Regions from separate parts of the Micromonospora sp. NPDC020750 genome, predicted to be linked through region 1. Evidence: riboswitches for the same ligand, from Rfam matches in the RefSeq annotation. Region 1 holds a riboswitch; each other region holds the start of a gene.
The links. A riboswitch is a leader RNA that binds a small molecule or an ion and turns the genes downstream of it on or off. The one in region 1 is predicted to bind cyclic di-AMP.
Positions count from the first base shown of each region.

Region 2: another riboswitch for cyclic di-AMP. It lies ahead of ACH4T9_RS23135 (NlpC/P60 family protein); the one in region 1 lies ahead of ACH4T9_RS13325 (coiled-coil domain-containing protein).
Region 3: another riboswitch for cyclic di-AMP. It lies ahead of ACH4T9_RS28265 (C39 family peptidase); the one in region 1 lies ahead of ACH4T9_RS13325 (coiled-coil domain-containing protein).

Region 1 is NZ_JBIRTH010000003.1:593,174-600,819, forward strand. Features, by position in the region: gene ACH4T9_RS13310 (alpha/beta fold hydrolase) at 106-1,029, shown strand; gene ACH4T9_RS13315 (HelD family protein) at 1,197-3,314, shown strand; gene ACH4T9_RS13320 (cation diffusion facilitator family transporter) at 3,421-4,335, shown strand; cyclic di-AMP (ydaO/yuaA leader) riboswitch at 4,489-4,618, shown strand; gene ACH4T9_RS13325 (coiled-coil domain-containing protein) at 4,623-5,699, shown strand; gene ACH4T9_RS13330 (SRPBCC family protein) at 5,766-6,236, opposite strand; gene ACH4T9_RS13335 (STAS domain-containing protein) at 6,375-6,743, opposite strand; gene ACH4T9_RS13340 (hypothetical protein) at 7,095-7,241, shown strand; gene ACH4T9_RS13345 (hypothetical protein) at 7,419-7,646, shown strand, end outside.
Region 2 is NZ_JBIRTH010000007.1:357,692-365,337, forward strand. Features, by position in the region: gene ACH4T9_RS23110 (alpha/beta hydrolase) at 1-81, opposite strand, end outside; tRNA gene ACH4T9_RS23115 (tRNA-Gly) at 315-388, opposite strand; gene ACH4T9_RS23120 (zinc metalloprotease) at 678-1,661, shown strand; gene ACH4T9_RS23125 (pyridoxamine 5'-phosphate oxidase family protein) at 1,733-2,293, opposite strand; gene dcd (dCTP deaminase) at 2,393-2,971, shown strand; gene ACH4T9_RS23135 (NlpC/P60 family protein) at 3,023-4,063, opposite strand; cyclic di-AMP (ydaO/yuaA leader) riboswitch at 4,076-4,216, opposite strand; gene ACH4T9_RS23140 (N-acetylmuramoyl-L-alanine amidase) at 4,429-6,420, shown strand; gene ACH4T9_RS23145 (NlpC/P60 family protein) at 6,585-7,601, opposite strand.
Region 3 is NZ_JBIRTH010000011.1:245,681-253,326, reverse strand. Features, by position in the region: gene ACH4T9_RS28275 (D-ribitol-5-phosphate cytidylyltransferase) at 1-233, shown strand, start outside; gene ACH4T9_RS28270 (CDP-glycerol glycerophosphotransferase family protein) at 277-1,977, shown strand; gene ACH4T9_RS28265 (C39 family peptidase) at 2,136-2,999, opposite strand; cyclic di-AMP (ydaO/yuaA leader) riboswitch at 3,223-3,365, opposite strand; gene ACH4T9_RS28260 (acyltransferase family protein) at 3,723-4,946, opposite strand; gene ACH4T9_RS28255 (polysaccharide pyruvyl transferase family protein) at 5,255-6,580, shown strand; gene ACH4T9_RS28250 (alpha-ketoglutarate-dependent dioxygenase AlkB) at 6,631-7,266, shown strand; gene ACH4T9_RS28245 (uracil-xanthine permease family protein) at 7,400-7,646, shown strand, end outside.

The DNA of each region.
Region 1 (7,646 bases):
CCTCCTTCCCCTGGGAGGGTTGGCGTGGTGTCATGACGGGTAGCCGGTGTTACCGCCGGGTCACCCGATGGTGAAATTCTCGCGGCGGCCCGAGGGGAGGCGGCGATGCCAAAGCAGACCGAGGTACGGCTCGCCGACGACGTGCGGCTGCACGTCGAGGTGTCCGGGCCGGCGGACGCCGAGGTCACCGCGCTCCTGCTGCACGGCTGGACGCTGGACGGGCGGAGCTGGCACCGGCAACTCGCCGAGGTCCGCGAGCGGTTCGGCGGCCGGGTCCGGGTGGTGACCTACGACGCCCGGGGACACGGCCGGTCGAGCTGCATGGCGCTGCGCACCGCCACCCTCGCCCAGCTCGGCGACGACCTGGTCGCCGTGCTCGACGCGGTGGCCCCGACCGGGCCCGTGGTGCTGGTCGGGCACTCGATGGGCGGCATGACGATCATGGAGTACGCACACCGCCACCCCCGGCACTTCGCAGCCCGCACGGCCGGGCTGGTCTTCGTCTCGACCACGGCCGAGGGGCACACCCACACCGCCTACGGCCTCTCCCCGCGCATCGCCCGGCTGATCCGGCTGGCCGAGACCGCCGGAGCCGGGGTGCTGGCCCGCTGCGGCGCGTGGCGCCCGCCCCGGGCGCTGCTGCGGGCCCTGCGGCCCAGCATCCGCTGGATGCTCTTCGGCGACCGCTGCGACCCCACCGACATCCGGCTGGTCACCTCGGCGGTGGCCCGCGCCTCGCTGCGCTCGATCGGCGGCTTCCGGGCCTCGATCGGGACGCAGCACCGGCTGGACACCCTCGCCGCGCTGGCCCGCCTCCCGGCGGCGGCGCTGGTCGGCGACCGGGACCGGCTCACCCCGCCGCCGTGCGCCGAGTCGATCGCGGCGGCGCTGCCGGCGACCGAGCTGACCGTCTGTCCGGGCGCCGGGCACATGCTGATGATGGAGCGGCCGGGCCAGGTGAACGCCGCCGTGGCCGGCGTGCTGCACCGGGTCCTGGCGGGCGCGCCGCACACGGCTTCCCCGGCCTGACCGGAGCCGCGCCACAGGGGTGAGCGGCGGTCCGGGACGTGGGCTGGATCGCGGCGGCGGCATGGCCCCGCGTCCCGGTCGGCCGGTGGCCGTACCCTCTCCGGTTAGCCCGAGGCGCGGCCCGCGCCCCGGCGCGGCCGTCCGCCGCCGTCTGCGAGGAGCTGCGCGTGACCGACCGGACCACCCTGGAGCAGGAGATCGCCGTCGAGCAGCGGCATCTCGACCGGGTGTACGCCCGCCTCAGCGAACTGCGCCGCTCAGCCGCTCAGGCCGAGAAGGACGGCTACCAACTGGCCCGGGTGGGCAACTTCGGCGCGCTGGTCGAGCGGGACGCGATGGTCTTCCACGCCGCCCAGCGCCGGCACCGGCTCGACGCCGAACACGAGGGGCTGGTCTTCGGCCGGCTGGACCTGCGCGACCGGCAGGTGCTGCACGTCGGACGGCTCGGGGTGCGCGGCGAGGACGCGGAGACCCTGGTGGTGGACTGGCGGGCCCCGGCCGCCGCCGCGTTCTACCAGGCCACCCCGGCGCAGCCGCTGGGCGTGGTGCGGCGGCGCACCATCGGGTCCTCGGCCGAGCGGGTGACCCGGATCGAGGACGACCTGCTGGACCCGGCGGCTGCCCCACCGGACATGGCGGTGGTGGGCGACGGGGCGCTGCTGGCCACCCTGTCCCGGGCCACCGGCCGGGGCATGCGCGACATCATCGCCACCATCCAGCGGGAGCAGGACGAGGCGATCCGCTCCCCCGGCTCCGGGGTGACGATCGTCTCCGGCGGCCCGGGGACGGGCAAGACGGCGGTCGCCCTGCACCGGGCGGCGTACCTGCTGTACTCCGATCGCAGCCGGTACGCCGGCGGCGGCATCCTGGTGGTCGGCCCGTCGGCGGTATTCGTGGAGTACATCGCCTCGGTGCTGCCGTCGCTGGGCGAGGAGACCGCGACGCTGCACTCGCTCGGCTCACTGTTTCCGGGGATGGACGCGACCCGCACCGACCCGCCCGAGGTGGCCGCGGTGAAGGGATCGCTGCGGATGCGGCGGGTGCTTGAGCAGGCTGCGCGGGACGCGGTGCCTGGCGGGCCGGGCGAGCTGCGCCTGCTCTACCGGGGCGCCCTGCTCCGGCTGGACCGCCGGGAGCTGGACGGCATCCGGGACCGGGCGCTGTCCCGGGGGGCCCGCCGCAACGAGGCGCGCCGGGCCGGCTTCGACGGCGTGTTCGCCGCGCTGTGGGCCCAGGCCCGGCGGATGAACGTCGGGCGGCTGCCGGAGCAGCGCGCGTTCGAGGACGAGATCGCCGAGCGGTCCGAGTTCCGCGAGTTCCTCAAGGCGTGGTGGCCCCGGCTGCACCCCCGGCACGTGCTGGGCTGGCTGGCCCGCCCGGACCGGCTGCGCCGGTACGCCGGGGGGATCCTGTCCCGGGCGGAGATCGGTCTGCTCACCGAGGCCTACCGGACGCTGGACGCCGAGGGGCTCACGATCGCCGACATCGCCCTGCTGGACGAGTTGGACGCGCTGCTGGGCAAGCCGATGCAGCCGAAGCGGGCCAAGCGGGACCCGTTCCAGCTCGCCGGGGGCGTGCGGGAGCTGAGCACGCAGGCCGACCGGCAGCGGGCGGCCCGGGAGGCGGCCCGGCAGCGTCCGGAGGACTACCGCGACTACGCGCACGTGGTGGTCGACGAGGCGCAGGACGTCTCCCCGATGCAGTGGCGGATGGTCGGCCGGCGCGGCCGGCTGGCGTCCTGGACGGTGGTGGGCGACCCGGCGCAGACCGCGTGGACGGGCGCGGAGGAGGAGCTGACCCGGGCCCGGGACCAGGCGCTGGGCCGGCGGCGCCGGCACCAGTTCGAGCTGACCACCAACTACCGCAACTCGGCGGAGATCTTCGCGGTGGCGGCGGCGGAGATCCGCCGGCTCTACCCGGACCTCAGGCTGCCCAGCGCGGTGCGGTCCACCGGCGTGGAGCCGGTCGTGCTGACCGTGCCGCCGGCCGAGCTGGAACGGGCCACCGTCGCGGCGGTCGCCGCGCTGCTCCGCGACGTGGAGGGGACGGTCGGAGTGATCACGCCGGTGCCGCGCCGGGACGAGGTCGCCGGCTGGCTCGCCGGCCTGGCCGCGCCGCGCCTACAGGTGGTGACCAGTCTCCAGGCCAAGGGCATGGAGTACGACGGGGTCGCGCTGGTCGCCCCGGCCGAGATCCGGGCCGATCCGGGCTCCGGCGTGCGGACGCTGTACGTGGCGCTGTCCCGGGCCACCCAGCGGCTGACCACGATCGATCCGACCGGCTGACCGGCCGGCACCCACGTCCCCGGTCGGACGCCCGACTTTTACTTGCATACATAGCGATGTGAGCATACATTAAATCGGGTTCGGATCGGGGACGGAGGGTGTTGGCGTGGGCGCAGGTCATGACCACCACGGCGCGGTGGCGAACGCCGCAGACCGCCACTCAGGGCGACTCTGGGCGGCCTTCGGGCTGCTCGCCACCCTGATGATCGTCGAGGCGGTGGCCGCGTTCGGCACCGGCTCGCTGGCGCTGCTCTCCGACGCCGGGCACATGTTCACCGACGTGCTCGGCATCGGCATGGCGCTGGCCGCGATCACCGCCACCCGGCGGGCCACCGCCGACCCTCAGCGCACCTTCGGGCTCTACCGGCTGGAGGTGCTCGCCGCGCTCGGCAACGCCGTCCTACTCAGCGGCGTCGCGGTCTACGTCCTCGTCGAGGCGGTCCGCCGGTTCGGCGACCCGCCCGAGGTGACCGTCGGCCCGATGCTCGTGGTGGCGACGCTGGGCCTGCTCGCCAACGTCGCCGCGTTCGCCCTGCTGCGCAGTGGGGCGAAGGAGAGCATCAACATGCGTGGGGCGTACCTGGAGGTGCTGGGCGACCTGCTCGGGTCGGTCGGGGTGATCGGCGCCGCGGCGCTGATCGCCGTCACCGACTGGTGGTGGGCGGACCCACTGGTGGCCGTCGCGATCGGCGTGTTCATCCTGCCCCGCACCTGGCGGCTCGGGCGGGCCGCGGTGCGCATCCTGGTGCAGGCCGCGCCGGAACACCTCCAGGTGACCGCGGTGCACGACCGGCTGGCGGCGGTGCCCGGCGTGGTCGAGGTGCACGACCTGCACGTCTGGACGCTGACCTCCGGCATGGAGGTCGCCTCGGCCCACCTGACCATGGCGCCGGACGCCGAGGTGGGCGCGGTGCTGACCGCGGCCCGCACCGCCCTGCACGAGGACTTCCACATCGAGCACGCCACGTTGCAGGTGGAGCCCGGGGCGTCGGCGGGCCCCTGCGGGCCGACCGGCTGGTGATACCCACACCCATCAATTAAGTGGTGTATTGTGCCTGCATGCCGGTTTTGACAGTATTGGCCCACGCACCGTCCGCCACGGAGACAGCGGGGGTCTCATCCGCACCGGTAAGCTCTCATCCGGCCTCCGCCGGGCGGCGCCCTCCGGCGCCTGCGGTGGCCGCCGCCTAATCGCCTCCTGGCGAGCCGGGGAACCATGTTCGTGGGGTGCATCCGCCTGAGTGGTAGGGATCTTCCGTCCCGAACCCGTCAGCTAACCCGGTCGGCGACTGACGGAAGGACATACGTATGCCAGTAGTGGCACCTGTACGAAGGACCGCCGCCCGGATGGCGGCGATGCTGGTGCTGACGCTCGCCGTCGGCCTCGGGTTCGGGCCGGTGGCCCCGGCCGGCGCGGCCCCACCCACCGGCCTGCGCGCCCCCACGCCCGGCCAGGACGAGGAGGGCGGCACCCCCGCCCTGCGCGCCCAACTCGAAGCGGCCAGCAAGGGCTACCTGGACGCCAAGAGAGCCCTGGCCAGCTCGGTCAAGCGGCAGCAGCAGCTCGGCAGCCAGCTCAAGACGGTCGAGGCGGAGCTGACCGTACGCGGCGCCAAGGTCGACGAGATCGCCGGCGTGGCGTACAAGTCGGGCCGGCTCAGCCCGGTGTCCGCGCTGCTCAACAGCACCAACCCCGCAGGCTTCCTGGACCGGGTCGCCGCGCTGGACGCGGTCGCCACCAACGAGGACCGGGCGCTGCGCGACCTGCTGGAGACCCGGGACCAGGCCGCCAAGACCCGGCTGGCCCTCGACGGGGAGATCCGCGAGCAGCGCAAGCAGGTCACCGTGATGGCCAAGCGCAAGGATCAGGCCGAGCAGGCCCTGACCGTGGCCAACGAGAAGGCCAGCACCAGCGCCAGCGGCGACGGGGCCAACCGGGGCACCTCCAGCGCGAACGCCACCCCGGCGAAGCGCAACTCCGACGGGTCCTGGCCGTCGGAGTCGTGCAGCGTGAACGACCCGACCCCGGCCAACGGCTGCATCACCCCACGGACGCTGCACGCGCTCCAGCAGGCCAAGTCGGCCGGCTTCACCCGGTACGTCTCCTGCCACCGGCCCAGCGGCTCCGGCGAGCATCCCAAGGGACGGGCGTGCGACTTCGCCGCCCAGAAGGGCGGCTTCGGCGGGGTGGCCTCCGGCGGGGACCGCACCTACGGCAACAACCTGGCGGCGTACTACATCCGCAACGCGGACAACCTCGCCGTGCTGTACGTGATCTGGTTCAGGCAGATCTGGCTGCCCAGCAGCGGCTGGAAGTCGTACAGCGGGGGCAACGGGGACCCGTCCAGTGACCACACCAACCACGTGCACCTGTCGGTGTACTGACCGCGCGGCGTGTGGCCCCCGCCGTCCGGGGGCCACACGCACAAGCCGTGGGCCCGGCCGCGCCGCTCAGGCCGGCTGGGCCGGGCCGTCCCCGGCGCGGTCCAGCACCTCTCCCAACCTCCGGGCCAGCCCGAGATGCGCCGACCGGGCCTGCCGGAAGGCGTACCGGAACAGCGGCGCCGGGGCGGCAAGGGTGATCTCCACGTCGATCCGGACCACCCCGCCCGGCTCGTCACGCAGCCGGGTGCGGTTGCGCACGGTGGTGGCCGGCCGCTGCCGGGCCACCGTGACGATCTCGTCGTCGGTGGCGACCAGCACGTCCGCCTGGTACGTCACCGGGAAGCGCAGCGGCCCGGCGGCGAGCCGGTCGGTGATGGCATAACTGACCCGGGCGCCCGGCCGGGGCGGCAGCCGGCGCACCCGCGTGATCAGCGGATGCAGCTCGCCCTGCCGGGCCGGGTCGCCGAGCAGCGCCACCGCCTCGGCCCGCGGGCAGCGGGCCTGAACCGAATACTGGAAGGTGTCTCGCCGAAGCACGTCCCGATCGTCCCCCACCCGACCCCCGGAGGGAAGGACCACCGCCCCGGCCACGGTGAACCGGCCCATAGGTGACCGGCCCATAGGTGACCGGCCCACGGTGAACCGCCCCGGGGGGGCACCCGGCGCGGACGGCCGTCAGGCGCCGGGCAGCACCTCGGGGGTGGCAGCGCCGGCACCCGCGTAGTAGGGCTCCGGAGCGCCGAACAGGCCGAGCAGCCCGGTCACCCAGAGCTGCCGGTGCACGAACCGGCTCGGCTCGGTGACGACCAGCTTCACGCTGCTGACCTCGGCGGTCTGGAAACCAGCCACCATCGCGCTGATACCGACGGAGTCGATGAAGGTGACGAGGCGCATGTTGAGCTCGATGCGGGCGGGACGCCCCTTGGCGAGCACCTCTGCGATGGCTTCGCGCACCTCGTACGCGGTGTCGACGTCGATTTCGCCGCGCGGGACGATCTCGATGACACCACCCGACAGTACCGATTTCACGATCGACAGGCTCACGCGAGCACCTCCACTCGCCCGTTCACGGGCGCCTCATCAGTACGCGGGCCGCGACCGAGAGTATTCCTCCGATGGCCTCGGTCGCCACCCCTCGGGATGAGCAATTCATGGATCAGGGCACAGCGGGCCGGCCCTTATCCGGACTTTTCACGTCCTGCTCAGCGGACGATCGACCCGGAGCCGACGTCGCCGACCCAGGGTAACGGTGACCCCCGACCTTCGCGCGCACATTGTGCGCCGGGCGCGCCCCGCCCCGCCCACAGCGGACCGGGTGAGAGAGCTCACCGCCGCCGTTGCCCGCCCCGCCTACGCTCGGTGGCGCCCGTCACCCGTACCACGGAAGGACCACTCATGATCCGGAGACTGGCCGGCCTCGCCGGCGTCGGCGCACTGCTCGCTCTCATGCTGGCCTGCGGCTTCGGCGGCGCGGGTGACGACGACGATGACGACGACGGCGACGACTTCGCCCGTGGCGCTGCCGTGGTGTCCGTCCGCTGACCGCCGCCGGACGGACCGCCGCCGGACGGGCCGGGTTTGCGGCCGGATCCGGCGGGGCACTGCCCGAGTGGGCGGACGGGCCCGCCGGACCATGCCGGTGGGCGGGGCGCCCGAGCCCTGCCCTAGCCGAAAAGCCGAAGTGGCCGCAAGCTTCGGCACCCCGAGGAGGTAAGAACGATGTTCGGAACCGATCTGCTGGAACGCCGCAGCAAGCCCGAGCGAATCGCGGACCAGGCGTGGCAGCACCTGGTCTCCGCCGTCAGCTCCGCCGGGGACAACGTCCGGGACACCGCCCGTTCGGCCCGCCGCAACGGTTCGGGCCTCGCCGACGATGCCGGTGACCTGGTCGGCTCCGCGGCCGAGACGGCCCGCCGCCGGGCGTTGCTGGCCTTCGACGCGCTCGCC
Region 2 (7,646 bases), on a different contig from region 1:
CGACGCGACAGTCGTGGTCAGTACTCCGCCGAGGGTCAGTGCACCGGCGGCGACAATCGCGGTGATTCTTCGAATTCGCACAGGTCAACCCTAGGAACCACCCGTTCGGGGCGCGATGGTGCACGAGCCCGCGCCCCCGGTCGAGGCGCCGGTACCCGAGCGGTATACCTGGCTCTACCTACCGCAGCGGGGCACCGCATGCCCGAGCCCACCCCGCGCTCAGCTGACCCGGAATCGGGCACGGCAAGCGCGGTAAGCGTCAGCAACGTCGAAGGCCCTGGCCGGGACTCGCGTCCTGACCAGGGCCTTCGTGGTGGAGCGGGTGACGGGAATCGAACCCGCACTGTCAGCTTGGGAAGCTGATGTTCTGCCATTGAACTACACCCGCAGGCGGCACCACTGTACCCGACGGCTGCGCCGGGTGCATCCAGGCACCCGTCGCGCGCCGCCGACCGGCAGCCGCACCGGGCCGACGCCGCTGCCCGCACTCCGCCCAACCCGGTCCATGGCCACCTCACCGCCTCCCCGCGATGACCCGAGCCATCGATGAACCGTAGAAGTTTCATACCGGCAACATATAGCCGTTCTCAAATCCTTCGATCGGTTGTAACGTCTGCCACAAGTTTCAGCCACGGCGCGACACACCCCCTGCCGCGCCGCCAGAAAGAGGTGGGCCCATGGGACTCCGTGCCAACCTGCTGACCCGGCGTACCGCCGGCGTCGCGTCGACGACCCTCGCACTCCTGCTCAGCACCGCCGCCGTGGGCGTCGTTCCCGCCGCATCGGCCTTCTCCGCCGCCCCGGGTCAGACGTGCGCCGAGCCGGCCGACGTGCACTCCGACGCCCGGGTCAAGGCGGGCGCGCAGACCAAGCACGAACCCAACGAGCTGACCGCCGCCCAGGTCCGCGAGCGCGAGGCCGACCTGGCGGGTGCCCTGCGCGAGCGGGCCAACTTCCGGGCCGGGGCCGGCGCCGGCACGCTCGCGACCGTGACCATCCCGGTCGTCGTGCACGTCATCCAGGAGAACAGCACCCGGGCCGGCGGCAACATCCCGGACTCGCTGATCACCTCGCAGATCGCCGTGCTGAACCAGGCCTACAGCGGCGCCACCGGCGGCGCGGCGACCGCCTTCGGCTTCCAGCTCCAGAAGATCAACCGGGTCACCAACCCGGCGTGGTACCCGATCGTGTCGGGCTCGTCGGCCGAGCGCTCGATGAAGACCTCGCTGCGTGAGGGCGGCAAGAACACCCTGAACATCTACCTCGGCGAGCTGAGCGACAACCTGCTCGGCTGGGCGACCTTCCCGAAGCGCACCCTCGACAAGATGGACGGCGTCGTCGCCCTGAACGAGTCGCTGCCGGGTGGCACCGCCACCAACTACAACCAGGGCGACACCGGCACCCACGAGGTCGGCCACTGGCTGAACCTGTACCACACCTTCCAGGGCGGCTGCTCCGGCTCGGGCGACAGCGTGAGCGACACCCCGGCGGAGGCGTCGCCGGCGTACGAGTGCCCGACCGGGCGGGACACCTGCACCGCCACCGGCAAGGACCCGATCACCAACTTCATGGACTACACCTACGACTCGTGCATGCACCAGTTCACCGCCGGGCAGGCGAGCCGGATGCTGACCGCGTGGAACGCGTACCGCGCGGCCTGACGCACCCCTGTTCCTGACCCTCCGGTGCCGGCCCCGTCCTCCGACGGGGCCGGCACCGGCGTCGTCGGGGGTCAGGCCGCCGCGCGGTGGGCGCCGCAGGCGTGCCGGGTCGGCCCCTGATCCGGTACGCCCACCGGGGCGCCACCCGGGTCACCGGCGGACCGGGGGTCGAGCCACACCTGCACGGCCGGCTGCCCCGGCCCGCCGCCCGGGAAGACGGCGCCGCCCTGGTAGCGGCGGGCGAGCATCGCCACGTCGACGGTGAACTCGAACAGCCGCCAGTCCACCTGCGGGGCGGCCCGCCCCAGCTCGGCGAGCCGGGCCACCCGGGCCTGGTCGGTCACCGGCCACGCGTGCCCCGCCACGTACGCCTCGTCGTCGCTGTCCTCCGGCGGGAAGGAGTGCAGCGCGTAGCGGCCGTCGCGTTCGAGGTCGCGCCGCTTCGGCGAGTCGACGATGAAGCAGAAGAGCCCGTCGTCGGTGATCACCGGGGAGACCGGGTGCACCCGGGGCCCACCGTCGGCGCGGACGGTGGCCAGGTAGCCGAAGCCCGGCCCGTACTGCTGCATGAGGAGGCGGATCCCGCCGGCGAGTCGTGGCTCGTCAGCGGCGAATTCGGACCAGGAAGCCATGTGGGCATTCTATCGAACACGTGTTCGACAGGCGAGCGCGGCGCGCCGGTCGCCGTAGGCGATGACAGGCCCGCCGACCAGGGTCGCTATGGTGTGCCGATGCTGCTCTCCGACCGCGATCTCGTCAGCGAGCTGAAGGCTGGCACGCTCGCGCTGGAGCCGTTCGAGCCCACCCTGGTGCAGCCGTCGAGCATCGACGTGCGCCTCGACAAGCTCTTCCGGGTCTTCAACAACCACCTCTACACGCACATCGACCCGTCGGTGCAGCAGGACGACCTGACCTCGGCGGTCGAGGTGCCCGACGGCGAGCCGTACGTGCTGCACCCGGGCGAGTTCGTGCTCGCCTCCACGCTGGAGGTGATCTCGCTCGGCGACCAGCTCGCGGGCCGGCTGGAGGGCAAGAGCTCGCTGGGCCGACTCGGGCTGCTCACCCACTCGACCGCCGGGTTCATCGACCCGGGCTTCTCCGGTCACGTCACGCTGGAGCTGTCCAACGTGGCGAACCTGCCGATCACGCTCTGGCCGGGCATGAAGATCGGCCAGCTCTGCATCTTCCGGCTCTCCTCGCCGGCCGAGCACCCGTACGGGTCGAAGGTGTACGGCTCGCGGTACCAGGGCCAGCGCGGCCCGACGCCGAGCCGCTCCTGGCAGAACTGGCGCACCTGGCCCACCCGCTGACGGCGCGGGCGTGGTCGAGGGGCCCGTCCCGCGGAACGGGCCCCTCGCCGCTCAGTCGGGGCGGCCGTAGCTGTGGATCTGGCCGTCGTCGATGCGCTTCATCTTGACGGGCTGGCCGGCCTGGGAGGCGTGCACCACCCAGCCGCCGCCGACGTACATGCCGACGTGGTGCAGGTCGGCGTAGTAGAAGACGAGGTCGCCGGGGCGCAGGTCGGCGCGGCTCACCCGCGCGGTCACCGACCGCTGCTGGGCCGCGTTGTGCGGCAGCGACACGCCGGCCTTGGCCCAGGCCGCGAGCATCAGGCCCGAGCAGTCGTACGAGTTGGGGCCCTCGGCGCCCCAGACGTAGGGCTTGCCGATCTGGGCACACGCGAACTTCACCGCGACCCCCGCACCGCCGCCGGGGTAGGCAGCCGGGCAGGGAGCGGGACGCAGCGCGCCGCCACCGCCGGTGCCGTACACCTTGAGCCGCAGCTTCTGGAGCCGGTCGATCTCTGCGTTGATCTGCTTCCGCTTGGCGGCGAGCTGCGCCTCGGTGCGGGCGAGCTGGGTGACCATCTCGTCCAACGGCTTCTTCTTCGCATCGAGCTCGTCGCGGAGGTCGATGACCGCCCGGATGTCGCGCTGCTGGCGCTCGGCGAACTGGTCGAGCAGTTCCAACTGTCCCATCATCTGACCGGGCGAGCGACTGCCGAGCAGCGCGTTCACCGCCGACAGGTTCTCACTCTTATACGCCTCGACGGCGAGGCCGCTGACCTTGTCCATCGCCTCGTCGACCCGGCGTTGCAGCGGCCCGATCTGCTTGGCGACGGCGTCGGCCTGCCGACGCTTGAGGGCGAGGTCCTGACGGGTGGCGTTGTGCCGCTCGATGAGCGGTTCGAGCTTGTTCCAGTCCTGGTCGATCTGCCGCTCGATCTCGGCGATCGAGGGATCGGCCTGGGCCGAGGTCGGGGCGCCGGTCAGGACGACGGCGGCGCCGGCCAGTGCGGCGAGGGCGGTGGTGAAGCGTGACCAGCGTGGGCGCGGCGTAACCGGCATCCGGTCGGCGTGCGCCGACCGGCGTGACGGGCGCCGCAGGGCAGGGAGTGCCACCTGGCTCCGTTCTCCTTCTTCCTTGACCGCCTACCGGGTTAGCTGACGGGTTCGGGCGGGAAGGGAGAGCGCCCTACCGCAGCGGCGCTGCGGATTCACCCCGGCGTACCTGGGTCCCCGGCTCGCCCGGAGGCGACTCGGCGGTGTCGGACCGTCACCGCCCGGCTGGGCGATACAGCTACCGGCCGACGATTGACCAGAGTAGAGACGCCCGTTATCGATCCGCAACCCGCCGGGCGATGACACGCCATACCACGCCACCGTGCGGAAGATTCCTTCACATCGCGACACCTGGTGGAAAGCTATTGACGTGGGAGGACGACGGCGGAAGGGTGACCTCATCCGACGCCCAACCAGGAGGTTCGATGCCCCGTTCTGTCGTGTCGTCGAGCAGACGGATCCTGCTCGCCGCCGCCGTGGCCGCCACCACGGCCCTTGTGCCCCTCGGTACCACCGCCTCCCCGGCCGCGGCCGGCCAGACCCCCAACCGCCAGCAGCAGTACGCTGACGCCGCCGCCGAGTACGGCGTGCCGGAGAGCGTCCTGCTCGGCGTCTCCTACCTCCAGTCCCGCTGGGACACCAACGCCGGCACCCCCAGCACCAGCGGTGGGTACGGGCCGATGCACCTCACCGACGCCGAATACGTGACCGGCCTGCCCACCGGCACCCACCACGACTCCGGCGACGAGGACCCGCGCGGGGACGACTCCCGCCCGGCCCCCGCCGCCGCCCAGCCCTCGGCCGACGAGGCCCCGACCGCGGCGTCGTTGCAGACCCTGGACACCGCCGCCACCCTGACCGGGGCCGACGAGGCTGCCCTGCGCGCCGACGCGCCGACGAACATCCGGGGCGGGGCGGCGCTGCTCGCGTCGTACCAGCGGCAGATCGGCGCCCCGGTCGGGGCCGGCACCGACCCGGCGGCCTGGTACGGCGCGGTGGCCCGGTACGCCGGCGCGGACGGCGCCGACGCGGCGGCTGCCTTCGCCGACGAGGTCTTCGGCACCATCGCCGGCGGCGAGAGCCGGGTGACCGACGACGGGCAGCGGGTGACCCTCGCCGCCCGGGCGGTGACCCCGCAGAAGTCCTGGCTGGACCGGCTCGGCCTGCGCCTGCCGGCGCGCCCCGACGGCCTGGAGTGCCCGTCGACCATCTCCTGCGAGTGGATCCCCGCCCCCTACCAGTCGCTCGGTGCCGACCCCGGCGACTACGGCAACCACGACCTGTCCGACCGGCCCAAGCGGCAGAAGGTCGAGTACATCCTCATCCACGACACCGAGGGCAGCTACGCGGGCACGGTCAACATGGTCCAGGACCCGACCTACGTGAGCTGGCACTACACGCTGCGCTCGGCCGACGGGCACATCGCCCAGCACGTGAAGACCAAGGACGTCGCCTGGCACGCCGGCAACTGGTACGTCAACGCCAAGTCGATCGGGCTGGAGCACGAGGGCTTCGCCGCCCAGGGCACCTGGTACACCGAGGCGATGTACCGCACCTCGTCGAAACTGGTCCGGTACCTCGCGCTGCGGCACGGCGTCCCGCTGGACCGGCAACACATCATCGGCCACGACAACGTCCCCGGCACCGTCGCGGCGAACGTGCGGGGCATGCACTGGGACCCGGGCCCGTACTGGGACTGGTCGCACTACTTCGACCTGCTGCGCGCGCCGGAGCTCAACACCGGCACCCCGCTGACCGGCATGGTGCGGATCGACCCCGACTTCGCCACCAACCGGCCGGCATTCACCGGCTGCGTGACGGCGGGCGTGCCCTGCCCCTCGCGCGGCTCCTCGGCGGTGGTGCTGCGCAGCGCGCCGAGCGCCGACGCGCCGCTGGTCAACGACATCGCCCTGCGTCCGAACGGCTCGCCGGCCACGATGGCCGTCTCGGACCACGGCGCCCGCGCGTCGACCGGGCAGACGTACGCCCTGGCCGGCCGTGATGGTGACTGGACGGCGATCTGGTACCTCGGGCAGAAGGCGTGGTTCCACAACCCGGCGTCCGCGCCCACGGCGGCCTGGACCGTCGGCCTGGTGGCCACCCCGAAGGCCGGGAAGGCGACGATCCCGGTGTACGGGCGGGCGTACCCGGAGGAGGCGGCATACCCGGCCGGCGTGCCGTACCAGCCGATCTCGCCGTTGCAGTACACCCTCTCCGCCGGCCAGCGGTACTCCGTCGGCAACGTGCTGCCCGGCGAGTACTACCGGGCCACCACGTTCGACGGCTCGGCCCCCGGTGACCGGACGGTGATCCGGGGTGAGAAGCAGTACGTGCAGATCCAGTTCGGCCACCGGATCATGTACGTCGACCGCGCCGACGTGAACCTGGTGCCGTCCCCGCTGGGCGCGCCCCGCTGACGGTCGCCCCTCGGCACGACGAAGGCCCCCGGTCGGGTGACCGGGGGCCTTCGTCGTGGACGGTGCTCGGGTGCGGGGCCTCGCGTGGCATCAGGTCCGGGCGGCCTTCGCGGGGGCCGGGGACTCCTGGCTGCGCGCGCCCGCACCGGAGCCGCGCGGGGGCGTCAGCCGGGTCGGCGGAAGCCGGCGACCGGCATGGTGTTGATGCTGCTCACGTTGACCGGCTTGCCGACCCGGGCGGCGTGCACCATCTTGTCGTTGCCCAGATAGAGGCCGACATGGTGCAGATCGGCGAAGAAGAACACCAGGTCGCCCGGGAGTGCCTGCGAGCGCGGGATCGCCTTGCCCTGTTTCCACTGGGCCCCGGTGAAGTGGGTCAGCGAGATCCCGGCCGCCTTGTAGGCGTACTGGGTCAGGCCGGAACAGTCGAACGTGTTCGGGCCGGCGGTGTTGAAGACATACGGGTCGCCGACCTGCGCGCAGGCGGTCCTGATGGCGATCCGAGCCGCCGTGGTGATCACGCCGGTGACCGTCGGGCAGCCCTCGACGGACACCACGGTCTTCGGCATCGACGCCTTCAGCCGCTTGATCTCGGCGTCGATCTGCGCCTTCTTGGCCGCGAGTTCCTTGCTCTGCTTCTCCTGGGTGGCGATCAGCGTGTCCAGCTTCAGCTTCTGTCCGTCGTACTTGGCCCGGACGGCGAGCACGCCCTGCAACTGACGGCGCTCCTCCGCGGCTACCCGGTCCAGCATGGTGAGCTGCTCGGCGAGCGTCCCCGGCTTGGTGCTGACCAGCAGCGCGCCGAGGTCCTGTGACGGGCCGGAGATGTAGTAGCGGGCGGCGAGGTCACCGACCCGGTTCATCGCCAGCTCGGTTTCGAGCGCGAGCGGCTCGATCTTCTTCTCCAGGTCCGCCGACTTCTCCTTGTTCACCTTGAGCTGGGCGCGCACCTTGTTGTACTGCTCGATGGTGGGTTCGAGCTGCTCCCACTGCTTGTCGATCTGCGCCTCGATCTCGTCGATCGAGGGCTCGGCGTACGCGGGCGCGGTCAGGGTTCCGGCGCCCACGGCGACCGCCGCGACCAGGGTGAGCAGGCGTCGTACAAATCGGCGGGCGCCACCCGGACGAGCAGGTGACCGGCCCGGAACATGGCGATGAGGGGGCATGGTTGCCACCGGCACCGACTCCTTCGCAACCGACCGCCGGGCGCCTCGCAAGAGGGAAGA
Region 3 (7,646 bases), on a different contig from region 1:
TCAACTGCATCAACCCGGAGCGCACCGCCACCCCGATGCGCACCAAGGCGTTCGGCGAGGAGCCGGAGCACACCCTGCTCGCCGCGGAGACCGTCGCCCAGTCCTCGCTGGACGTGCTGATCTCCGACCTGACCGGGCAGGTCATCGACGTCCGGCGCGCGCCGGGCGAGGGGCCCGCCGCGAACGTTCCCGCCCAGGGTGGCCCGACGGCGACCCCGGCCACGGCCGGCTGAGCGACGACGGCCACCGCAGCACGGCGGGAGAAGCGAAAACGACATGCGTGGTGACCTGGTCAGGAAACTGACCGCCCGGGTGGCGACCACCGGCCTGGCGGTGCTGGCGTTCCTCGCCCTCGCGCTGACCGGGGCGACCGGCTGGGGGCTGGCGTTCGCGGTGGCGGCCCTGGCCGCCGCCGGCTGGGAGCGCCGGGTCCGGCCGGCCGCCGACAGCACCGCCGAGTCGGTGCTGCTCGCGGCCGGCATCCTGGTCGGGTACGCCCGCCGGCTCGACGCCGGCTTCGACCCGGCGCTGGCCGCCACGGCCCTGGCGCTGCTGGGGCTGGTGCTGCTGGTGGGGCCGCTGCGGCAGGCCGGTGACCTGGAGATCCGGGCCGCCAACCTCCCGGTCCGGTCGTGGGCCCCGCTGGTCGCCGGTCGGCTGGCCGACGCCCTGCTGGTGCTGCTCGCCGCGGTGGCGCTGGCCGCCGCGCTGGCGCTGCCGGCGTTCGTCGCCCTGCTGCTGGCGCTGGGCGTCGGCGCGGGCGCCGGGGCGGTGGCCCTGGACCTGGCCCGCAGGCGGTTCCGGCCGGGGACCGGGGGCGGCGCGGTGACCCGGGCGCTGCGGGCGTACCAGCCGGAGTTCCTGCTGCACTTCTCCGCCCCGCCGGGGTCGGAGTACCAGGTCACCATGTGGCTGCCCTACCTGGAGCGGATCGGCCGGCCGTTCCTCGTGATGGTGCGGGAGCCGGAGTTCCTCGCCCCGATCGCCGCGGCCACCACCGCGCCGGTGGTGTACTGCCCCACCCTGAAGGCGATGGACGAGGCGCTGGTGCCGAGTCTCAAGGTGGCCTTCTACGTCAACCACGGGGCGAAGAACAGCCACTGCATCCGGTTCACCCAGCTCACCCACGTGCAGATCCACCACGGCGACAGCGACAAGGCGCCCAGCGCCAACCCGGTCTCGGCGATCTTCGACCGGATCTTCGTGGCCGGCCCGGCCGCGATCGAGCGGTACGCCCGCGCGGGGGTGGACATCCCGGCGGAGAAGTTCGTCGTGGTCGGCCGCCCGCAGGTCGAGTCGATCGAGGTACGCCGGGAGCCGGCAACCGGTCTGCCGAACCCGACGGTGCTCTACACCCCGACCTGGACCGGGCACCACGCCGACGCGAACTACTGCTCCCTGCCGGTGGGCGAAACCCTCGTCCGGGGGCTGCTGGCCCGGGGCGCGACGGTGATCCTGCGCGCCCACCCGTACACCGGGCAGAATCCGGGGTCGGCGCGGCAGCTCGCCCGGCTCACGGAGCTGCTCGCCGCGGACCGGGCCCGCACCGGCCGGCAGCACGTCTGGGGCGCTGCGGCCAGCCGGGAGATGTCCCTGGTCGACTGCGTGAACCGCTCCGACGCGCTGCTCTCGGACGTCTCCGGGGTGATCTCCGACTACCTCTACTCCGGCAAGCCGTACGCGGTCACGGACATGGGCGGCGACGGCGACCGGTTCGTCGAGCGGTTCCCCCTGGCCGGCTCGGGCTACGTACTGCGACGCGACGCGGCCAACCTCGACGAGGTGCTCGGTCAGCTGCTCGACACCGACCCGCAGGCAACGGCCCGCTGGGCCACCCGCTCCCGCTACCTGGGCGACTTCCCCACCCACCAGTACGCCGAGGCGTTCCTGGCAGCGGCCCGCCGCGAGCTGACCCCGACCTGGACCCCACCCACCCCCCGCCCGACCCCGCCCTCCCCCGCCCGCTTCCCGCAATGATCAAGAAGTTCGCGTCACAGGGTTGAGGCCGGAGCTGACGGGTTCGGTCACGGCCGCGGTGCCGGACGGCACCTGGACGGCCGCGGATGCCGGACGGCGCGGGACAGCACCGGGCCCCGGCTCACGGGGAGAGCCGGGGCCCGGTGGGGGGAGGGTGATCAGGCCGAGTAGCCCCTGGTCGCCGCCCAGTGCGCCAGGGCCGTGGTGCTGATCCAGTACGCCGAGGCGGCCGGGTTGGCCGAGTCGGCGATCCGCACGGTACGGCCTTCGTTGCGGTAGCCCACGACGGCGATGTAGTGGCCGCCGGGGAAGGAGTGCCAGCCGCCGTCGACGTCGGTGGCGTCGCCGGCGATGTTCACCACGACGCCGCGCCCGGCGCTGACCGCCTTCACCACGTCCGCCTTGAGCCGGTCGATCTGGGCCCCGGTGGCGGCGCCGCCCGGGATCATCCGGGTTTGGTACGGGTCGCCCTTGACCATTGCGTTGAGCACCCGGGTGGTGTCCTCGGCCGAGTTGGTGCCCATCTCGGTGGTGCCGAGACGGCTGGCCAGCCCGTCCTGGGTACTCCCGACGCCGGTGGCGGAGAGCGCGTTGCGCACCGCCGCGGGGCCGCAGTAGTAGTAGGTGGTCTGCGCCTGGTAGGCGTAGTCGAGAACCTTCGACGACGGCGACTTCGGGGTGGCCGGCTTCGCCGTGGTCTGCTTCGGGGCTGCCCTGGTGGTCAGGTCGGGGTTCGGCGCGGCCGTGGTGGCGCTCGGCGACGGCGAGGCGCTGGAGGACTCGGTCGCGCCGACCCGGGCCTGGGCGCGGCTGGCCGCGCTGTCGAGGCGGGGTGCGATCTCGGCCACGGCGGCGTTGGTGGTCTGCCGCGGCGCGGGGGTGTCGTCGGTGCCGGCCAGCAACACACCGGTGCCGGAGGCCAGCAGGAGCGCCGCGGCCGAGCCGGCGACGACCTGGTACGGGCGCTCGGTGGCGAGACGTCGCAACTGCCGCTTGAGGTGGTCGTTCACGTGTTCCTCCACGGGGATGGGGCGGAGAGCGGGGGCACCTGGGCATGCGTCGTCGCACGGTGGCGTGGACGAGACGTCCACAGCCGGTCAGGTCAGCTCTGGGAAGATGCCCGGTCAGCCGGGCGTACGGGCGGGTGCGCCGGTCAGTTCGTCAGCCCGGGGGCGACGGACGCGGGCACCACGGCGCCGCGGTGGAGGAACAACCGAGGGATGGGGTCGCGCTGCACGAGGATGGCACTCCTTCCGACACCGCCTACCGGGTTAGCTGACGGATTCGGGCGGGAAGATCGCCCTACCGCGGGCCGTGGCCCGCGGATTCACCCCACATGTGCACTGGGTCCCCGGTTCGTGATGGTCACGATTGAGCGGGTCGGCGCGGCGTCGCCTATTGCGATCGGGTACCGCACCGGACGGGCCGACATTACTGGCCGGTCGAGGCCCTGCCAAGCCCTTCCTACCTGCGTAAACCCTCTCCGATCAGCTTTCTTGCGGCACATTGGGAACTGACGTGACTCAATGGGATTAGGGGCCTTCGGGGTGCCCTCGGGCGACAACCGGACGATCAGTCTTGATCGTCGGCGAGTTATGTCGGTGGACCCGCCCCGATGGGTCGACTGCCCGTTTACCCGAGCGATGTGACCGGCGTCATAAAGAAATTCGGGGCAGCACCGCGACCAACCGGGGCCGGGTCGGGTCGGGTCAGCCGACCCGGCCGGGTGCCAGCGGGCGAGGCCGTCAGCGCCGCTCGGGGACCGCGACCTGCTCGCGGGGGTGCGCCGGTGCGGGGGCGGCCGTCGTCGCCGGCCCGGGCGGCCCCGCCGGGTCGCCGGGGACCGTCCCGCCGCCGGGAGCCGGCGGGCGGGGCCGGCGGGGCGGCCCGAGCCGGCGGGTCAGCGGCATCTCGACCCACCGGTGCAGCAACGCGGCCAGCCCCAGGTTCACCAGCAGGAAGCCGACCACGGCCAGCGGTCCCCACCAGCCGGGCAGCCCCACGCCGAGCCGGTCGGCCAGCCGCAGCACGGTGACCATGACGAAGACGTGCACCAGGTAGAAGGCGAAGGAGACCTCGCCGAGCCAGACCATCGGCCGGGACCGCCACGGCGTCCGTGCCCCGCGCACGTCCGCGGCGGCGGCGGCTGCGATGACCAACAGGTACGCCGCCGCGAGCAGGGCCGCCCACAGCTCGGCGCGGATCCACTGCGAGGCGACGACCCAGGTGGCCACGAAGATCACGCTGGCCGCGGTGAGGCCGGGGCCCCGCCAGCGCCCCCGACGCAGCAGCTCGGCCGCGGCGACGCCCATCCAGAACTCCAGGGACCGCACGACGGGGAAGACCTGGGTGAACCACCAGGTGCTCTCCTGCGGCACCAGGCGCTGACCGGGCCAGAGCGCCACGATCAGCAGCGGCACCGCGACCACCACCGCCCACAGCACCCCGGGCCGCGCTCGGCGGACCAGCGGCAGCGCGAACGGCAGGCAGAAGTAGAAGAACAGCTCGCAGGAGAGCGACCAGCTCACCGAGTTGACGCTGTAGAAGTAGCCGGGGGTCGGGTCCCAGGCCTGGAGCAGCAGGAGGTTCTCCACCGCGGCGCGGGGGTTGACCGGGTCGGCGAACACCCACACGCCGGTAAGCAGCACCGCCGCCCACATCAGCAGGTGGTTGGGGTAGATCTTGGCTAGCCGGCGGCGCCAGAAGTCGCGGCGGCGGTCCCCGTCGCGGGCCGACCAGACCAGCACGAACCCGCTGAGGATGAAGAAGAACTCCACCCCGGACAGGCCCAGGGTGAACAGCCAGTCGATGACGGCCTGGTAGTCGGGCTCGGCGACGATCCGCATGGTGCCGACGTGGTACCCGAAGACCAGCAGGGCGGCGATCCAGCGCAGCCCGGTCAGCGAGGGCAGCCGGCTCGCCGGGCGGGCCGGCGACTCGGGTCGTACGACGGTCGGTGTGCTGGTCATGCCGGCGGTCCGTCCGTCCGCAGGGTCACCAACACCGCGCCTCCTCGCCTCGTGTCGCGCCGGGCAGCCGGCGCCGCCGCGTCGTGGCGGGCCGGTGGGTGCCGCCCGCCGGGCACCCTACCCGCAGTTCCCGCCCGGCCCTCGCGTCGGCGCTCGCCGGGAGACGTGAATGCCAGAAGCAGGTGTCCGATGGCCTAATATCGCGGTCTCGGAACCAACGGGCGTGCCCCGATCTCGTGGGGCCACGCCTGGTCGGCGCCCGCCGGCGCACCCTCGACGGGGTGGACACGACGAGAAGGACGGCACCGATGCACCAGCGGATCCTGCTCCGGGCCAAGAAGGGCCCGTTCGACGTCTACTCGCCGGAGGAGACGTTCGAGCGCAACTGGATCGGTGACAACACCGGCAACCTCGTGTTCAGCCACTCGGCGCACAAGATCCTGCGGACCTCGACGGCCCAGATCACCTCGTCGAAGTTCCAGGCCAACCCGCGCGACGCGGACGAGATCAACGAGCGGTACGACGTCTTCGTGGTGCCGCTGGCGAACGCGTTCCGGCGCAGCTACACCCACCGGCTGGTCAACATGACCCGGCTCATCGAGCGGCTGAAGATCCCGGTGGTGGTGCTGGGCGTCGGCGCGCAGACCGACGTCAACGGCGACCGGGAGTACCTGCGACCGATCGACGACGTGGTCAAGCCGTTCGTGAAGGCGGTGCTCGACCGGTCGCACAGCATCGGCGTGCGCGGCGAGATCACCGAGGGGTACCTGCGCAGCCTCGGCTTCTCCGCGGTCGACGTGATCGGCTGCCCGTCGATGTTCCTGCACGGCGACAGCCTGCGGGTGGAGAAGCGGAAGGCGACGCTCACCGTCGATGACCGGGTGGCGCTGACCGTCTCCCCGTACGTCAGGTCGATGGCGAAGGTGATCACCTCGCACCACCAGCGCTACCCGAACCTGCGCTACCTCCCGCAGGACCTGAAGACCCTCGGCACCCTGCTCTACGGCGACCTGCCGGAGGAGCGGGGCAAGCAGGCCGCCATCCCGATCCACACCTCGCACCCGCTCTTCGTCGAGGACAAGGTGCGGATGTTCGTCGACCCGTGGACCTGGATGGACTACCTGTCCGGGTTCGACTTCAACTTCGGCACCCGCATCCACGGCACCATCACGGCACTGATCACCGGCACCCCGGGCTACCTGTTCGCGCACGACTCGCGCACGTTGGAGCTGGCCCGGTACTTCGACATCCCGCACCGGATCATGAAGGACGTGTCGGCCGACGTGGACGCCGTCGCGCTCTACGACGAGGCGGACTACACGGCGCTGAACAACGGGCACAGGGCCAGGTTCGAGACGATGATGTCGTTCCTGGCCCGGCACGACCTCGGGCACTCCTTCGCCGACGGCGACGCCGCGGCACGCTTCGACCGGCAGGTCGCCGAGACGAGCTATCCCCCGGCGGTCCGCGCCCAGACGGCCACCGACCCGGGCGAGCTGATCGCCCGGATCCAGTGGCTGCGCGACGGGAACCAGGAGCTCAAGAAGAGCATCGAGGAGTTGGACGCGCAGCGGCTGCGGACCCGGGTACGGGCCGCGGTCAAGGGGCGGGTACGCAGGATGCTCCACCACTGAGGGGGGACGGCAGTCGTACGGGTGTACGAACGAGCCGTTAGGGTGGGCGCATGTCCGGTGCCGCCTACCAGCCGTCGATGCTCGACCTCACCCCCGACGAGCCCTCGCTGGGCCCGCTCGCCGGCCGGCTGCGCCGGCACCCGCTCGACCGGGGCGCCTGGGTGGACCACCTGCCCGGCTGGGTCCTGGGTTCGGACCAGGTGCTCGACACCCTGCTCGCCGAGGTGCCGTGGCGGGCCGAGCGCCGCACGATGTACGACGCCGAGGTCGACGTACCCCGGCTGCTCTGCTGGTACGCCGCCCGCCGGCCGCTGCCCCACCCGGTGCTCACCGCGGCGCGGGCGGCCCTGACCGCGCACTACACGCCCGAGTTGGGCGAACCGCTCGTGACCGCCGGGATGTGCCTCTACCGGGACGGGCGGGACAGCGTCGCGTGGCACGGCGATACCCAGGGCCGCTCCGCGCGCACCGACACCATCGTCGCCATCGTCTCGTTCGGCTCGCCCCGCCCGCTGCTGCTGCGCCCGCGCGGGGGCACCGCGAGCCTGCGCTTCCCGCTCGGGCACGGCGACCTGGTGGTGATGGGCGGCACCTGCCAGCGCACCTGGGAGCACGCGATCCCGAAGACCGTCCGGCCGGTCGGGCCCCGGGTCAGCGTCCAGTTCCGTCCCGCCGGCGTCGCCTGAGCGGCCACCCGTGCCGGCGCTGCGCTTCCAGGTGACCCGGACCCTGCGGATATGCGGGTCGGCCGGCCTCTGCTAGAAACAACTCCCAGGGTCGTCCACGCCCCCGTCAGCACCTCGACGCGAAGGGCGTCCCATGACCCAGACCCCCACCGAGCCGCGCGCCCGCTGGTCCCCGTGGTCCCTGCACGGCAACGGCCGGTCCGTCCGCCCCGGCGACGTGGTCCACCCCGACGAGCGGCTCTCCTGGCCGCGCACCCTCGGGGTGGGCGTGCAGCACGTGGTGGCGATGTTCGGCGCCACCTTCACCGTGCCGCTGATCACCGGCTTCCCGCCGGCCACCACGATCTTCTTCTCCGGCATCGGCACCCTGCTCTTCCTGC